DNA from 4 places in the Burkholderia stabilis genome. Region 4 is predicted to be linked to each of the others. Evidence: riboswitches for the same ligand, from Rfam matches in the RefSeq annotation. Region 4 holds a riboswitch; each other region holds the start of a gene.
What was found. Region 4 has a riboswitch for cobalamin ahead of BBJ41_RS16520 (FecCD family ABC transporter permease). Riboswitches for the same ligand answer to the same signal wherever they lie in the genome.
Positions count from the first base shown of each region.

Region 1: it holds a riboswitch for cobalamin, as region 4 does, so the genes downstream of both, BBJ41_RS21230 (TonB-dependent receptor domain-containing protein) here and BBJ41_RS16520 (FecCD family ABC transporter permease) in region 4, are expected to answer to the same signal.
Region 2: it holds a riboswitch for cobalamin, as region 4 does, so the genes downstream of both, cobW (cobalamin biosynthesis protein CobW) here and BBJ41_RS16520 (FecCD family ABC transporter permease) in region 4, are expected to answer to the same signal.
Region 3: it holds a riboswitch for cobalamin, as region 4 does, so the genes downstream of both, BBJ41_RS26380 (CbtB domain-containing protein) here and BBJ41_RS16520 (FecCD family ABC transporter permease) in region 4, are expected to answer to the same signal.

Region 1 covers NZ_CP016443.1:708,353-712,058, forward strand. The annotation lists gene BBJ41_RS21215 (Dabb family protein) at 1-49, opposite strand, end outside; gene BBJ41_RS21220 (hypothetical protein) at 39-383, opposite strand; gene BBJ41_RS21225 (helix-turn-helix domain-containing protein) at 551-1,588, shown strand; cobalamin riboswitch at 1,698-1,890, shown strand; gene BBJ41_RS21230 (TonB-dependent receptor domain-containing protein) at 2,230-3,706, shown strand, end outside.
Region 2 covers NZ_CP016442.1:784,849-788,554, forward strand. The annotation lists gene cobN (cobaltochelatase subunit CobN) at 1-412, opposite strand, end outside; gene cobW (cobalamin biosynthesis protein CobW) at 419-1,507, opposite strand; cobalamin riboswitch at 1,836-2,100, opposite strand; cobalamin riboswitch at 2,225-2,462, shown strand; gene cobA (uroporphyrinogen-III C-methyltransferase) at 2,573-3,382, shown strand; gene BBJ41_RS03785 (cobalamin biosynthesis protein) at 3,379-3,706, shown strand, end outside.
Region 3 covers NZ_CP016443.1:1,914,840-1,918,545, forward strand. The annotation lists gene BBJ41_RS26370 (LysR family transcriptional regulator) at 1-900, shown strand, start outside; gene BBJ41_RS26375 (CbtA family protein) at 981-1,715, opposite strand; gene BBJ41_RS26380 (CbtB domain-containing protein) at 1,729-1,938, opposite strand; cobalamin riboswitch at 1,972-2,109, opposite strand; gene BBJ41_RS26385 (histidine phosphatase family protein) at 2,164-2,754, shown strand; gene BBJ41_RS26390 (inorganic phosphate transporter) at 2,957-3,706, shown strand, end outside.
Region 4 covers NZ_CP016442.1:3,546,793-3,550,498, forward strand. The annotation lists gene BBJ41_RS16510 (cell division protein ZapA) at 1-224, opposite strand, end outside; gene BBJ41_RS16515 (ATPase) at 221-571, opposite strand; cobalamin riboswitch at 726-980, shown strand; partial or broken gene BBJ41_RS16520 (FecCD family ABC transporter permease) at 1,183-2,263, shown strand; gene BBJ41_RS16525 (ABC transporter ATP-binding protein) at 2,260-3,075, shown strand; gene cobT (nicotinate-nucleotide--dimethylbenzimidazole phosphoribosyltransferase) at 3,128-3,706, shown strand, end outside.

The sequences.
Region 1 (3,706 bases), on a different replicon from region 4:
GCGCATCGCGATCCACCGAAACGAATACCTGCGCCGTGTCATGCCGCATGGCCGGCCTCCTTCAGGGCAGGCAACGGCGCGTCGGCGTCCGTCATCACATGGCGTCGGCGCGCGTCGCACAGCCCGTCGACCGCCATCCAGAACGCGACCACGTCGCCATCGGTCAGCGCGCGCATCCGGTAATAGGACGGCGCATCGTCGACGTGCCAGGTCAGCCACAGCGTGCTCGGCTGCCCCGGCACCGCGACCGGCGGCGACACCCAGCGGCCGGCCGCCGTCAGCCCGCGCGCCGCATGGCCCGGCAAGTAGCGGTCGCGCAGCAGCGCGAGCACGTCGGGAATGCGCTCGGGAGCGAGCGTGATTTCATCTACGATCTGGATCATTCGCGTGTCGTCCGTGGTCGTTCATGGCGGGATGCGTTGCCGGCCTACGCCGTTCCGGCGAGGCCGAAGGCGGCCGGCGTCGATAGCATTCTTGCGTGGCGACGGTTCGCACACCCCTACCGGCCCGCTCACCGGCCCCTGTCGCAACGATCAGAACGGGAGACAACATGAAACCGCGCGCAATGCCCCAAAACGGCCGCGTCCTGCCGGGTTTCGGCGCGCGCCTGCTGAGCGAACTCACGCGCAGCGGCGCGGCGCCGGCCGGACGCGATACGCAGGCGCCGCACGATGCGCCGACGGCCGGCGGTTTCGTTGCGCTCTACCGCGACGCGATCGAGCGGCTCGAAGCGCAGGTCGCGCGCGGCGACGGCCACCCGCCGATGCGCAAGCAGGAAGTCGACCTGATGTGCCGCTGCCTGCTGAGCTGCGCGACGCTCGCCGACGCGATCCGCTGCGCGCGCGACTTCTGCGACATGCTGACGCCACGCGCCGGCATGCTGTCGCTCGCGGTGCGCGACGGACGCGCGACGTTCCGGATGGACTCGCTGCGCCGCACGCGCAGCCCGGCCGCGTGCCTCGTCGACCTGACGGGCCTGTTCTGCTATCTGCAACTGTTCGGCTGGCTGATCGGGCAGCCGCTGCGGCCAATCGACGTGTGGCTCGGCCATCCGCGCCGCGACGACGCGGTGCCGCTGCTCGGTCTGTTCAACGCGCCGGTCGACGTCGGCCGGAAAACCTACGGCTTCGCGTTCGATGCGGCGCGGCTCGAATGCCGCGTGATCCGCCAGCCGGCCGAACTCGACGCGTTCCTCGTCGATTTCCCGTTTCGTCTGATCGATGCGGCGCCAGCCGTCGTGTCGTGGACGCAGCAGGTGCGCGGCTTTCTCGATGCGGCGCTCGCGCACGCACAGGCGCTGCCGGCGCTCGTGGAGCTGGCCGCGTGGCTCGGCGTCAGCGAGGCGACGCTGCGGCGGCGGCTCGCGGCGGAAGGCAGCGGTTATCACGCGTTGCGCGAGCAATGCGTGGCCGACGCCGCGCGACGATGCCTGCGCGACACGGACTGGCCGGTCGCACGCGTGGCCGCACATCTCGGGTTCGGCGGCGAGGAAGCGTTCCGGCGTGCGTTCGTGCGCTGGACGGGTGTCGCGCCGAGCCGGTTCAGGCGCGATCCCCCGCCGTCGATCCCGGTGTTTCGTCAGACATGAAACGCGGCGCCGGCGCATGAAAGAAAGGGTTTGGAAAGTTTCCGCCGGGCAATGACGTTTTTTCGCATCCCTGCGCAACCGGACAATTGACGCGCCGGAGCCCGCGCCATTACGCTTGCGCGCTGATGGTTCCCGGAGACGGGATCAAAAGGGAACGCAGGAGAGGCAGCGCCTCGAATCTGCGGCTGCCCCCGCAACTGTGAGCGGCGAATGCGTGCCACTGCGTGCCACTGGGAAACCGGGAAGGCCGGCGCGAATGACGACCCGCGAGCCAGGAGACCTGCCATCGACCCGAGGTCCAAGCAGCCGCACCGGGCGGGGTGTCCCGGCGCGCCAAGCACCGCCATTGGCGGTCGCCCGTTGCATGGACGGCCCGACCTCAGGACCCTTCAGATGTCCATCGTTTCCGAATCCGCTTTCGCTCAGAAAGCGTCGCACCGACACGCCGTCGGCATGCGTGGCCAGCCCGCGTCCGCGCGGCCGTTTATGGCGCTTGCGTCGCCCGGCATGCGCCGCACCGACACCGCCGGCAGCCGGCCGCCTTGTCCCGCCACGCCATGACGCCCGCCCGGAACTGGCCGGCCCGGCCCCCGATTCGCTCACGATCGCCGTACACGCAACACGCTTATTCCCGCTGCCTCATGAACATTCGTTACCTTCTTGCCACGTCCGCCGCCAGCGCGCTGCTTGCCCCGATCGCCCATGCTGCCGGCGACACCGCGCTCCCGCAGGCCGCCCGGCCCGCGGAAAGCGCCGACCTGCCGACGATCAGCGTGACCGACACGCGGCGCCTGCCCGAATCGTTCGACGGTCGTTATGCGTCGACGCAGGTGCTCACGCGCGAGGATCTCGACCGGCTGTCGCCCGGCGACCCGAGCATCACGCAGGCGCTCGCGACGCTGCCGGGCGTCACCGTCTCGCAGAACGGCGGCCCCGGCTCGTCCGCGTCGGTCAGCATCCGCGGCTCGTCGGCCAGCCAGGTCGCCGTGTTCATCGACGGCATCCGGATCGGCTCGTCGACCACCGGCATCGCGCCGTGGGCCGATCTGCCGACCGAAGCGTTCGAGCGCGTCGAAGTGATCTCGGGGCCGGCCGCCGCGTCGTTCGGCGCCAATGCGATGGGCGGCGTCGTGCAGCTCTTCTCGCGCCGCGCCAGCAATCAACCGAACCAGACCACGGTGTCGTTCGGCGGCGGGTCGAACAAGACCTTCGACACGCAGTTGCGCACGTCGGGCACGGTGCCGTCGACGGGGCCGCTGGCCGCGCTCGGCGGGCTCACCTACTCGCTCGGCCTGCACGACTACAACACGGCCGGCATCGATGCGACGCGCCCGTTCTTCTACGCGCACGAAGCCGGCCGCAATCCGTATCACGCACAGGATCTCGATGCGCGCCTCGGCTACGCGCGCGACAACTGGTCGATCTCGACGTTCGCGCTGTATCACCGGTCCGATCTGTCCTACGACAACATCGGCTATGCGAACCGTCAGCTCGATCATCAACTGACGGCCGGCATCGCGTTCCGTCTCGACATCACGCCCGACACGCAGTTCGCCCAGTCGTTCGGCTATTCGAACGACCGCGCCTTCATCTACGCGAACGACCCGACCCTTGCGACCGACCAGATCAATTCGCAGCGCATCAGCACGTCGACGTCGCTGACCCACCAGGAACACGGGTTCCACCTGTTCGGCCTGCCGCTGTCGGGCGAGACGAAGCTGGCCTACGACTTCACGCGCGAACAGGCGTTCCTGCCGTTCGACATTCCCGCCGGCGTGCCGACGCGCAACGATTCCGCGTTCTCGCTGCATCAGTCGGCGACGCTCGGCAGCGTGACGATGTTCCTCGCGGGGCGTCACGAGATCATTGCCGGGCAGTCGGTGAACACCGGCAATGCCGCGCTGTCGTGGGCGATCACGCCGGTCTACACGGCGCGCGTGTCGTACGGCAACGCGTTCCGCCTGCCGACGTTCAACGACCTGTACTACCCCGGCTACGGCAATCCGAACCTCAGCCCCGAACGCAACACGTCGGTCGAGGCCGCGATCGACGCGAATACGTCGTACGGCACGTTCTCCGCCGCGATCTACGACACGCGGGTCAACAACCTGATCGCGT
Region 2 (3,706 bases), 1.1 Mb from region 4:
GCCGGCACAGCTCGGGCGCGACCGTGCTTTTCGCGACGAGATTCGGGTCCTCCTGCAGGTCGCCCGAAAACATCGCGAGCTGCTGCGCACGCTTCGACGCGAGCGACACGGCCTGCTCGATCCCGTACGGCCAGTACGCTTCGCCGCCGAGATGATCGATCACGACCGTCTTCGCATGACGCAGCACGTCGTCGACGTAGAAATCGACGGACGCCGGCTGCCGCAGGAACGTGACGTTCGCGAGCCGCACGCTCGGGAACCCGGCCGGCAGGTGCGGCACGACGCTCGCGAGCAGCGACAGCGTCGTGTCGGCCGAACTCAGGATCACGATGTCGGCCGGTTGCTGGTCGATCCGGACGACACCCTGCGTATCGTCGACGAAACCGCCCGGCGTGGTGCGCAGCAGATGCATCGTGCGTTACGCCTGTTGCGGCTCGGCCGCGCACGCGGCGTCGAACGCGCGCTGCAGCGCGGCCGCGTCGAGATCCTCGCCGATCAGCACGAAGCGGCTCGCGCGCGTTTCGCCGTCTTGCCAGCGGCGGTCGAAATAGCTGTCGAAACGGCGGCCGACGCCCTGGATCACGAGCCGCATCGGTGCACCGGGCAGCGCGGCGAAACCCTTCGCGCGGTAGATCGTGTGCGTCTCGACGACCCGCTGCAGCGCGGCGATCGTCGCTTCGCGCGTACCCGCATCGCCCGACACGACCACCGAGTCGAAATCGTCGTGATGGTGGTCGTGGTCGCCGTCGTCGGCCGAGCCGTGATGGTCGTGACGCAGGTGGATCGTTTCTTCCGACGCCGATTCGAGGCCGAGCAGCATCGCGAGATCGAGTTCGCCGCGCGTCGCGCGCACGATCTTCACCTGCGGCGGGATCTCGTCGCGGATCGCGGTTTCGATCTGCGCGAATTCCGCATCGCCGACGAGATCGGCCTTGTTCACGATCACGAGATCGGCGGACGACAGTTGATCGGCGAACAGCTCGTGCAGCGGCGATTCGTGGTCGAGGTTCGGATCGGCGCGGCGCTGCGCATCGACGGCCTGCGGGTTTTCCGCGAACTGGCCGCTCGCGGCGGCCGGCCCGTCGACGACGGTCACGACCGCATCGACCGTGAAGCTGTTGCGGATCGTCGGCCAGTTGAACGCCTGCACGAGCGGCTTCGGCAGCGCGAGCCCCGACGTTTCGATCAGCACGTGGTCGATATCCGCGCGCCGTTCGACAAGCGCTTCCATCACCGGATAGAACTCTTCCTGCACGGTGCAGCACAGGCAGCCGTTCGCGAGCTCGTAGAGCTGGCCCGATGCTTCGTTCTGCGCGCCCTCGGCATCCTCGCAGCCGATGCCGCAGCCCTTGAGGATTTCGCCGTCGATGCCGAGCTCGCCGAATTCGTTGACGATCACCGCGATGCGGCGGCCTTCGGCGTGCTGCAGGATGTGGCGCATCAGCGTCGTCTTGCCGCTGCCGAGAAAGCCCGTGACGATCGTGACGGGAAGCTTGCGTAGGGTCATGGTAGGTCCTGTGTCGAAAGTGGAATCAGGCCGGGATCGTCGCGTCGAAGGCGGCGCGGCAATTCATCTGGCGGATCGCGGGCAGGTCGCCGCGCAGCCCGGACGGACGGACGCAGGACGGACGGAACGACGAATCGGACATGGTGCTTCCTTGCGAACGGTCGACATCGTGAATGCCAACACGGCTGCCGCCGGCCCTGCCCGCGCCGCCTGCCGTTCGCCGTGCCGGCCGGGCGCGTGCGCGCGGGGCCGATGGGCGGAGAAAGCGGGAAATGCGCGGGCGTCGGGCCTGCTGCGGCCGTGGACGATGCGCCGCCTCCCCGCGGCGCTGAACCCCAATGTTTAGGCCGGTATCCGGGCTGACGAACACGCCGCTTCGCCTTCCCGGATGCGCGCGGCATCCAGTGGCGGTCGTCCGCATGCGTGCGGCATGCGGCGAAGCGGCGTTGCATCGCGCTGCGCGCGACGCGTTCGCTTACCGTTGCGGGGGCAGCACAGGTTGGCTCGACTGCGGCGCAGGCAGGCTCCCTGTTTCCCGTTTAACTGCGTGCGCCGGAGCGGCGCGCGCGAGCACCAAAACGCGTGCGAGTGTAGGCGGCGGTGCGGGGAGCGTCAAGGCGGCACGGGCCGCCGGGCCGTGTTTCGCACGGCCGGCGCGCGACGCCTGAAGCCGCTTCGGGCACCGGCGCGGCGGGTTCGCGCGGGCGGACCGCTGTGCTATCGTAGCGCCGCGTTCGGTGCTCGCATGCGCATTCCCGCATGCAGTTAAACGGGAAACAGGAGGCGGATGTCCGCCCGGCCTGTGCTGTCCCCGCAACGGTACGCCGCCCGCGCGACGCGCTTCCCCGCGCGACGCGCCCATGCCGCCCACGATGCCACTGCCCTTCAGCCGGGCGGGAAGGCTGCGGCCTGGCAAGCGGCCAGCCCGGATACCGGCCGACGCAAGGGGCGAGCCCGACGCTCGCCGAACGCCCGATCCGCGGGGGACGGATGGGGTGCGCATTCCGCCTGCGTCCGCGTGGGCTTCGTCCGATCCGTCATGCCTTGCCTGTCTGCCGGCCGCCCATGTGCCGCCCGCCTTTCCCTTTTCACCGTAACGACACGGTGCGCGCCGTGCCGCGCGCGATGAGCCGCGCGTGGCTCATCGGCGCTGGCCCCGGCGACGCCGACCTGCTGACGCTCAGGGCCGTGCGCGCGATCGGCGCGGCCGACGTACTGCTCGTCGACGATCTCGTGAACCCCGACGTGCTGCGCCATGCGCGCGCCGACGCGCTGATTGAGCACGTCGGCAAGCGCGGCGGCCATGCGTCGACGCCGCAGGAAACGATCGTCGCCGCGATGCTCGACCATCTGCGCGCGGGCCGCAGCGTCGCCCGCCTCAAGGGCGGCGATCCGTTCGTGTTCGGCCGCGGCGGCGAGGAACTGGCCGCGCTCGGCGCCGCGGGTTTTCCGGTGGAAATCGTGAACGGCATCACCGCAGGCATTGCAGCGCCGGCCGCGCTCGGCATTCCGGTCACGCATCGCGGCGACGCGCAGGGGGTGATCTTCGTCACGGGCCACGGCGCGGGCGCCGACGAGCCCGACTGGCGCGCGCTCGCCGCCACCCGCATGACGATCGTGATCTATATGGGCATTCGCCGGCTCGACGCGATTGTGGCAGCGCTGCATGACGGCGGCCTGCCCGGCGATACGCCGTGCGCGGCGATCGAGAATGCGACACGTCCCGATCAGCGGCACGTGCTCGCGACGCTCGACAATCTCGTCGAACGCGTCGGCGCAACCGGCATCGGTTCGCCGGCGATCGTCGTGATCGGCCGCGTCGCCGCGCTCGCCGATGATCCGGCGGTGCGCGCGGCGCTCGGCGGCGGCGCATGACGCGCGTCGCGCTCGGCGTCGGCTTCCGCGCGGGCGTGACGGCCGCCCAACTCGATGCCGCGATCCGCGCCGCGCTCGCGCTCTACCCGGGCGCCGAACCGGCGCTCGTCGCGACGCTCGCCGACAAGGCGCGCACCCGTGCGCTGCGCACGCTGTGTGCGCGACGCGGCTGGCCGCTCGTCGCGTTCGATGCGGCGCAGCTCGCAAACCGCCCCGAGCTGGCCGTAAGCGGCCCGTCGGATGCCGCGCTCGCGCGCTTCGGCGTCGCGGGCGTGGCCGAGCCGTGCGCGCAGCTCGCGGCGCCGCATGGCCGGCTGCTGGGCC
Region 3 (3,706 bases), on a different replicon from region 4:
CGATTCCATCTCGTCGTCATTCGTGAAGTCGAGCGCCAGGGCTCGCTGACCGCGGCCGCCAATGCGCTGCACCTCACGCAATCGGCGCTCAGCCATACCGTCAGGAAAATCGAGCAGCAGCTCGGCACGCCGATCTGGGACCGGGAAGGGCGCGGCCTGCGGCTCACGCAAGGCGGGCAGTATCTGCTGAAGCTCGCGAACCGGCTGCTGCCGCAGTTCGAGCTCGCCGAGGAGCGGATGAAGCAGTACGCGAAAGGCGAGCGCGGCACGCTGCGTATCGGGATGGAGTGCCACCCGTGCTACCAGTGGCTGCTGAAGGTCGTGTCGCCGTACCTGTCACGCTGGCCCGACGTCGACGTGGACGTGAAGCAGCGTTTCCAGTTCGGCGGCATCGGCGCGCTGTTCGGCTATGACATCGACGTACTCGTGACGCCCGACCCGCTGAACAAGCCGGGCCTGCGTTTCGATCCCGTGTTCGACTACGAGCAGGTGCTGGTGGTCGCGGATGCACACCGCCTCGCGAATGCCGACTACGTGACGCCCGAGCAGCTGATCGACGAAATCCTGATCACCTATCCGGTCGAAACCGACCGGCTCGACATCTACAACCAGTTCCTGACGCCGGCCGGCATCGTGCCAAGGCGGCACAAGTCGATCGAGACGACCGACATCATGCTGCAGATGGTGGCGAGCGGGCGCGGCGTGGCCGCGCTGCCGAGATGGCTTGCCGACGAATACGCGGACCGGATGCCGGTCGTGCCGGTCAAGCTCGGCAAGAAGGGAATCGCGAAGCAGATCTTCCTCGGCATCCGCGAAGCGGATGCGTCGATCGACTATCTGGCCGCGTTCGTCGCGCTGGCGCGCGAATCGACGTGGAGCGCGCCGCGCATGCTGCGTTAGGGCTCAGGCCCTGTTCACGCGAATATCGGGCTTGCGATCGGCGTGAACGGGCCCCCGGGTGCACCCGTTTGCAATACGCGTCAGGCGGCGTGCATGCCGATGCGTTCGCCGCGCTCGACCCACGCGCCGAACAACAGGCCGATCGTCGTCCACATGATCACCTGCATGCCGATGGCCGCGACGCGAAACTTCCACAGCAAGGCAGCCGGGAACGCGGCCGGCACTTCGTTGATCGACGGCAGCCCGAGCTGCACCGCCGCGATGATCGCGACGAACACGAGGCCCGCCACGATCGACGCGTTCCATTGGCCGAGCTTCGCGAGCAGATGGCGGCGCACGCTGACCGAGAACACCATCGTCGCGATCGAGATCGCGATCATCAGGAAGAACAGGCCCGTGCGATAGCCGATCGTGTCGGGGTCGCCAACCGACGGCGGATTGGCCGGGTACTTGATGTTCGGCACGATCACGAGCGCGACGAACGCCGCGAGCGCGAGCCACGCGGCCAGCGGCCGCGCCGGGAGGCGGCTGCCTCGTCCGTAGGCAAACGCGAAGACCAGCGAAAACAACCCGCCGAATGCCGCGCCGTAGGTCACGACACCCGTCAGCAGGCCGAGGCCGGCCTGCGTGTGGCGGCTGACCAGCTCGACCTCGTGATCGTGCCCGTGCTCGTCGCTCTTGGCGGCATCGCGCTGTTCTTCGAAGGAAATTGCCTGATCGACTTGCGGTTCGCCGACGATTTTCGCGAAACCGAACGTGAGGAGGCCCGCGGCGATGCCTGCGAGCATCCCGCGCATGAGCAGCTTTCCGACCATCGTGTTCTCCGCGTCAGTGGCAGGGAAAGCCGAGCAGATGGCGGCCGTCGTGGACGAATTCGTGGACGTACATGCCCGGCACGAGCGACGTCGCGCCTTGTTCCGCGCCGACGAAATAGAGTGCGAGCAGCAGGATCAGGCCGACGAATACGGCCCACGGCAACAGCTCACGTACGGGGATGGGTGCCGGCACGACGACCGGCTTCAGCACTGCTTCGCTCATGGATGCACCTCAGGGGAATCGCGCCCCGACAAATGTTGGATGGGTACGAAGGCAGGTCTGGCTTCCGGGATCGTGATTACCCGGTTACAGTGGCGCGACCGCACCGGATTTGCACCGGCTTCCGCGCTTCGTATCGAGCGGATTGTACGCGCGAACGTCCGCGTATTGAAGAAGTGATGGCCCGCGGACGACCGCCCGTCCGCTCCGGCTCTCCCGACAACCGACATGACCCTCCATGCCTCGTTGCGCCTGATTGCACACGCGTCGACCCGCGCGATGCGCACCGGCACGTTTCCCGACGACGATCCGCTCGACGCACGCGGGCTCGCCGAAGCCGCCGCGCTGCGCGATCGGTGGACGCACGCGGCCGGCGCGCTCGTGCGGTGCAGCCCTGCCCGCTGTGCGCGGCAGACCGCCGATGCACTCGGCCTGCACGCCGAAGCCGACGACCCGCTTCGCGACATCGACTACCGCAACTGGCGAGGCAAGCGGCTGCACGATCTCGCACGCGACGTGCCGGACGCACTGGGCGCATGGATCTGCGATCCGTCCGCGTCGCCGCACGGCGGCGAATCGTTCGAAGCCGCCGCTCGCCGTGTCGGCGCATGGCTGAACGCGCTGCCGCCCGGCCGCGACGTCGTCGCGATCACGCATGCGCCGATCGTTCGCGCGGCCGTCGCGCACGTGATGAGGATGGATCTCGATGCTGCGGCGCGCATCGACGTCGCACCGCTGTCGTGCACGATGTTCGTCGCGTCGCCGCATGGATGGACGTTGGCCACGACGCACGACGATCGGCGCGACGTCGATGCGTAAGCGTGTGGAATTGCGCGTGGAATTGCCGCCCCGGCATGCGCGATATGGATGACAAAGCGGCCGGTGTTTCACGACGCGAACGAATATCGTCCCTCGCCTTACATCACTGTAAGACGCGCCGTTCGTCATCCCGACTGTCATCAAACTGACTGCTAGCCGCGGCTAGGATCGGACGCGACTCCCCCACGAGAAGACGCCCGTCATGAATCAACCTGCTTCGTCCACCGCGAACGATCGGGGCTCCGTCGAGCGCACCCGGCAGCTCGGCTATGCCGTGTTCCTGCTGGTGCTCGCGATCGGCGCCGTCTACATCGCCACGCACCTGATCGACGATCTGTCGCCGATGCGCGAAGGGTCGCTGTTCCCGTACCTGATGCTCGGCGCCGCGCTGGTGATCGCGCTCGGCTTCGAATTCGTCAACGGCTTCCACGACACCGCGAACGCGGTCGCCACCGTGATCTACACGCACTCGCTGACGCCGAACGTGGCGGTGATCTGGTCCGGCATGTGGAACTTCCTCGGCGTGATGGTTTCGAGCGGCGCCGTCGCGTTCGGCATCCTGCAGTTGCTGCCGGTCGAGCTGATCCTGCAGGTCGGCAGCGGCTCCGGCTTCGCGATGGTGTTTGCGCTGCTGATCGCGGCGATCGTCTGGAACCTCGCGACCTGGTATTTCGGGTTGCCGTCGTCGAGCTCGCATACGCTGATCGGGTCGATCATCGGCGTCGGGCTGATGAACCAGCTGATGCACGGGCCGTCCGGCACGAGCGGCGTCGACTGGGGCCAGGCGCTGGGCGTCGGCAAGTCGCTGCTGCTCTCGCCGATCGTGGGCTTCCTGTGCGCGTCGCTGCTGCTGCTCGTGCTGAAAGCCCTCGTGCGGATTCCCGAGCTGTACAAGGAGCCGCCGAAGGACCAGCCGCCGCCGTTCTGGATTCGCTGCCTGCTGATCCTGACC
Region 4 (3,706 bases):
CCGTGCCGCACGCTCGTTTGCAGCCGCAGCAATTCCGATGCGAGCGACAGCGCTGCCATGACCGCGATGCGATCGGTGCCGCGTACCGAGCTGTTCGAGCGGATTTTCGACATCTCGGCATCGACGCGCGCGACCGCTTCGAGCAGCGCCGCTTCGGTCTCGGCCGAACAGGCGAGACGATAGGGCTGACCGAGAATCGAGACTTCGATCTGCTTGGTGCTCATGCATGTTCTCCGTGGCTGGCCGCGTCATCGCCATCCGTACGCGCCTGCCCGTCCAGCAGGTCGAGCTGGTTGTCGGCTTGCTCCGCGCTTTTCGAGCGTGGAAGCTTTTCGAGAATCGCGTTCAGTTTCACCTGTGCGTCGTCGATTTTCGCCGACAGCGTGTCGCGCTCGGCTGCGAGCGCATTGCGTTCGTCGCGCAGTTCCGCGAGTTCCGCGCGGACCGTGTCCGCTTCCGCGCGCAATTGCGCGACCTGCTCCTCGAGCGCGAGCCGTTCCGAGTGATAGCGCTTGTTCAGCGAAATCAGACGGCCAATATTTTGAGATAAGGTTTCGAGTTCGTTGAGCATTTGCTGCGTCCTCTAAAGACCCAGCATTTTAGCGCGGAATAACGCGCAATCCGACATCTGTAACGTTTCCAGTCGTAACACCCCTGCTTCTTGCCGCGAATGGACGCGTCCCGTGCGTGTCCGGGCGCTTCCTTGACGCTCGCGCGACCGGCTCCTAAACTGGCGCCGCCTCGGTGCTCGCGCGTGGAACGCGCGGTTAAACGGGAAGCAGGGCGCGGGCTTCGCCAGAAGGCCGCCAACCTGCGCTGCCCCCGCAACGGTAAGCGGCCGCGTCGCATGACGCAGGCCGGCTCAGGCGTGCTCCGCGTGCAGGTCTTGCAGGCGGGCACGGGCCACTGCGCGTTTTTAGCGCGGGAAGGCGAGCCGGTACGCCGCCAGCCCGGATACCGGCCGAGGCGGGGAGCCCGCACGGGCTTCGTGACGCGTGGCCTGCGGGGAAGCGGGGTGCGCAGTGCTTCACGGGATCTTCTTCGATGCTGACCCCAATCGTCGGCGGCGCCGATTTCTGCCATCTTGGTGATGCGCTCGAACCGGGCGACCGCCGGACGGTTGACGCGCCCATCGACCCTCTGACCGACAAGGACCACGAGCTTGGTTATGCCTACGACACGCCGCACCGCGCCGATGTCGCGCCCGGCCGGCCGCTGTAGCCGGCCGGTGCGCGGCGCGTCGCCCACCCGGCGGAGGGCAGCATGAGCGCCGCGCGCGCCGCCGCGATCTGGGCCGCGCTGGCCGCCGTGGTCGCGTTACTGTTCGTCGCGTCGTTGTCGATCGGCAGCGTGCCGATGTCGCCGTGGCAGGCGCTCGCATCGCTCGTGCCGCATGGCGGCGACGCGCTGTTCGCCGATATCGTTCGTACGCTGCGCCTGCCGCGCGCGCTCGCAGGCTTCGCGTGCGGCGCGCTGCTCGCGCTGGCCGGCGCGTTGCTGCAGGTGTTGCTGCGCAATCCGCTCGCCGATCCGTACGTGCTCGGCGTGTCAGGCGGCGCGGCCGGCTTCGCGCTCGTCGCGATGATCGCGGGCGGCGCATGGTGGCTCGTCGACGCATCGGCGTTCGCCGGTTCGCTCGTGTCGGTCGCGCTCGTGCTCGGCCTCGCGCGCCGCGAGCTGTGGCGTGGCGAGTCGCGCGACGCGTCACCGCGGCTGCTGCTCACCGGCGTCGTGATCGCCGCGGGGTGGGGGGGCGCTCGTCACGCTACTGCTGTCGCTCGCGCCCGATGCGCGGCTGCGCGGGATCATCTTCTGGCTGACCGGCGACCTGAACGGCGTGACCGCGCCATGGTTCGCATGGGGGGCGCTGCTGCTGGCCGCATGCATCGCGCTGCCGGCCGCGCCGCAACTGAACGTGCTGCTGCGCGGCGATGCGACGGCACTTGCGCTCGGCGTACCCGTCGCGCGCCTGCGCGTGCGGATCTATCTCGTCGCGTCGCTGGCTGCCGCGGCTGCGGTGACGACGGCCGGCACGATCGGCTTCGTCGGTCTCGTCGTGCCGCACGCGTTGCGGCTCGCATTCGGCAACGACCAGCGGATGCTGCTGCCGGCCGCGATGCTCGCGGGCGGCGGTGGCGTGATGGCGGCCGACCTGCTTGCGCGCACCGCGATCGCCCCCGCGCAACTGCCGGTCGGCGTGATGACGGCGTTGATCGGCGTGCCGGTGTTCCTGTGGATGTTGTTGAGGAGGCCGATGCGATGACGGATGCCGCACGGCACGCCACCGACGGCGACATGATCTACGCGACCGTCGACCTGACGCTGAAGGCCGGCGAACGCACGCTGCTCGACGGTTTTACGCACGCGTTCCGCCCCGGCGAGATCTGGTGCGTCGCGGGGCCGAACGGTGCGGGCAAGACGACGCTGCTCGCGACGCTCGCGGGGCTGCAGCCGCCGGCCGGCGGCCGGGTCGAGATCGACGGCCGGCCGCTCGGCGCATGGTTGCCCGCGCCGCTCGCGCAGCGCCGCGCGCTGATGCCGCAGCAACTGCACGACGCGTTCAGCGCGACCGTATTCGACACGGTGCTGCTCAACCGCTTTCCGTATCTCGGTGGCTGGGGCTGGGAGCGCGACGGCGATCGCGCGGCCGCGCGCGATGCGCTCGCGACGTTCGGCCTGACCGCGCTCGCGTCGCGCGACGTGCTGTCGCTGTCGGGCGGCGAGCGGCAGCGCGTCGCGCTGGCCGCGACGCTGTGCCAGGACGCGCCGCTGATGCTGCTCGACGAGCCGCTCGCGCATCTCGACCTGCATCACCAGATCGATTGCCTGACCGCGCTGGCCGCATGGCTCGACGCCGGACCGCGCACCGTGCTGTTCTCGTGCCACGACCTGAATCTCGCGCGGCGTTTCGCGACGCACGCGCTGTTGCTCGACGGCCGCGGCCAAGCGTGGGCCGGCCCCGTGCACGACGTATTGACACCCGAGCGCGCGAGCGACGCGTTCGGTTATCCGCTGGTGCTGATCCGCGAAAACGGCCGCGACGCGCTGCTGCCCGCGTGGCCCGAGCGACAATGACCTTTCCCTTTCCGATGCGCGGCACACGCCGCGCCCACGACACGGCTTCCCGATGACGACTCCGACCCACTTCCCGCCCGCGATCGCGCCGCTCGACGAAGCGCTGCGCAAGCGCCTGCAGCACGTGATCGACCACAAGACCAAGCCGCCCGGCAGCCTCGGCCAGCTCGAGGCGGTCGCGTTGCAGATCGGCCTGATCCAGCACACCGAGCAGCCCGTCGTGCAGCGTCCCGTGATGATCGTGTTCGCCGGCGATCACGGGATCGCGGCCGAGGGCGTGAGTCCTTATCCGCAAGCCGTGACCGCGCAGATGGTCGCGAACTTCCTGGCCGGCGGCGCGGCGATCAACGCGTTCGCGGGCGTCGCGCAGAGCGTGCTCGAGATCGTCGATGCGGGCGTCGCGTCGCCGCTGCCGCTGTCCGACCGGCTGGTATCGCTGCCGGTCGCGCGCGGCACGCGCAACTTCGCGGCGGAGCCGGCGATGACGCGCGACGAAGCGATGACGGCGCTTGCGGCCGGCGCGGCGCGCGTGCGCCTGCACGCATCGCTCGGCACGAACGTGATCGGTTTCGGCGAGATGGGGATCGCGAACACGTCGTCGGCCGCGTGCCTGATGAGCCGCCTGCTCAGC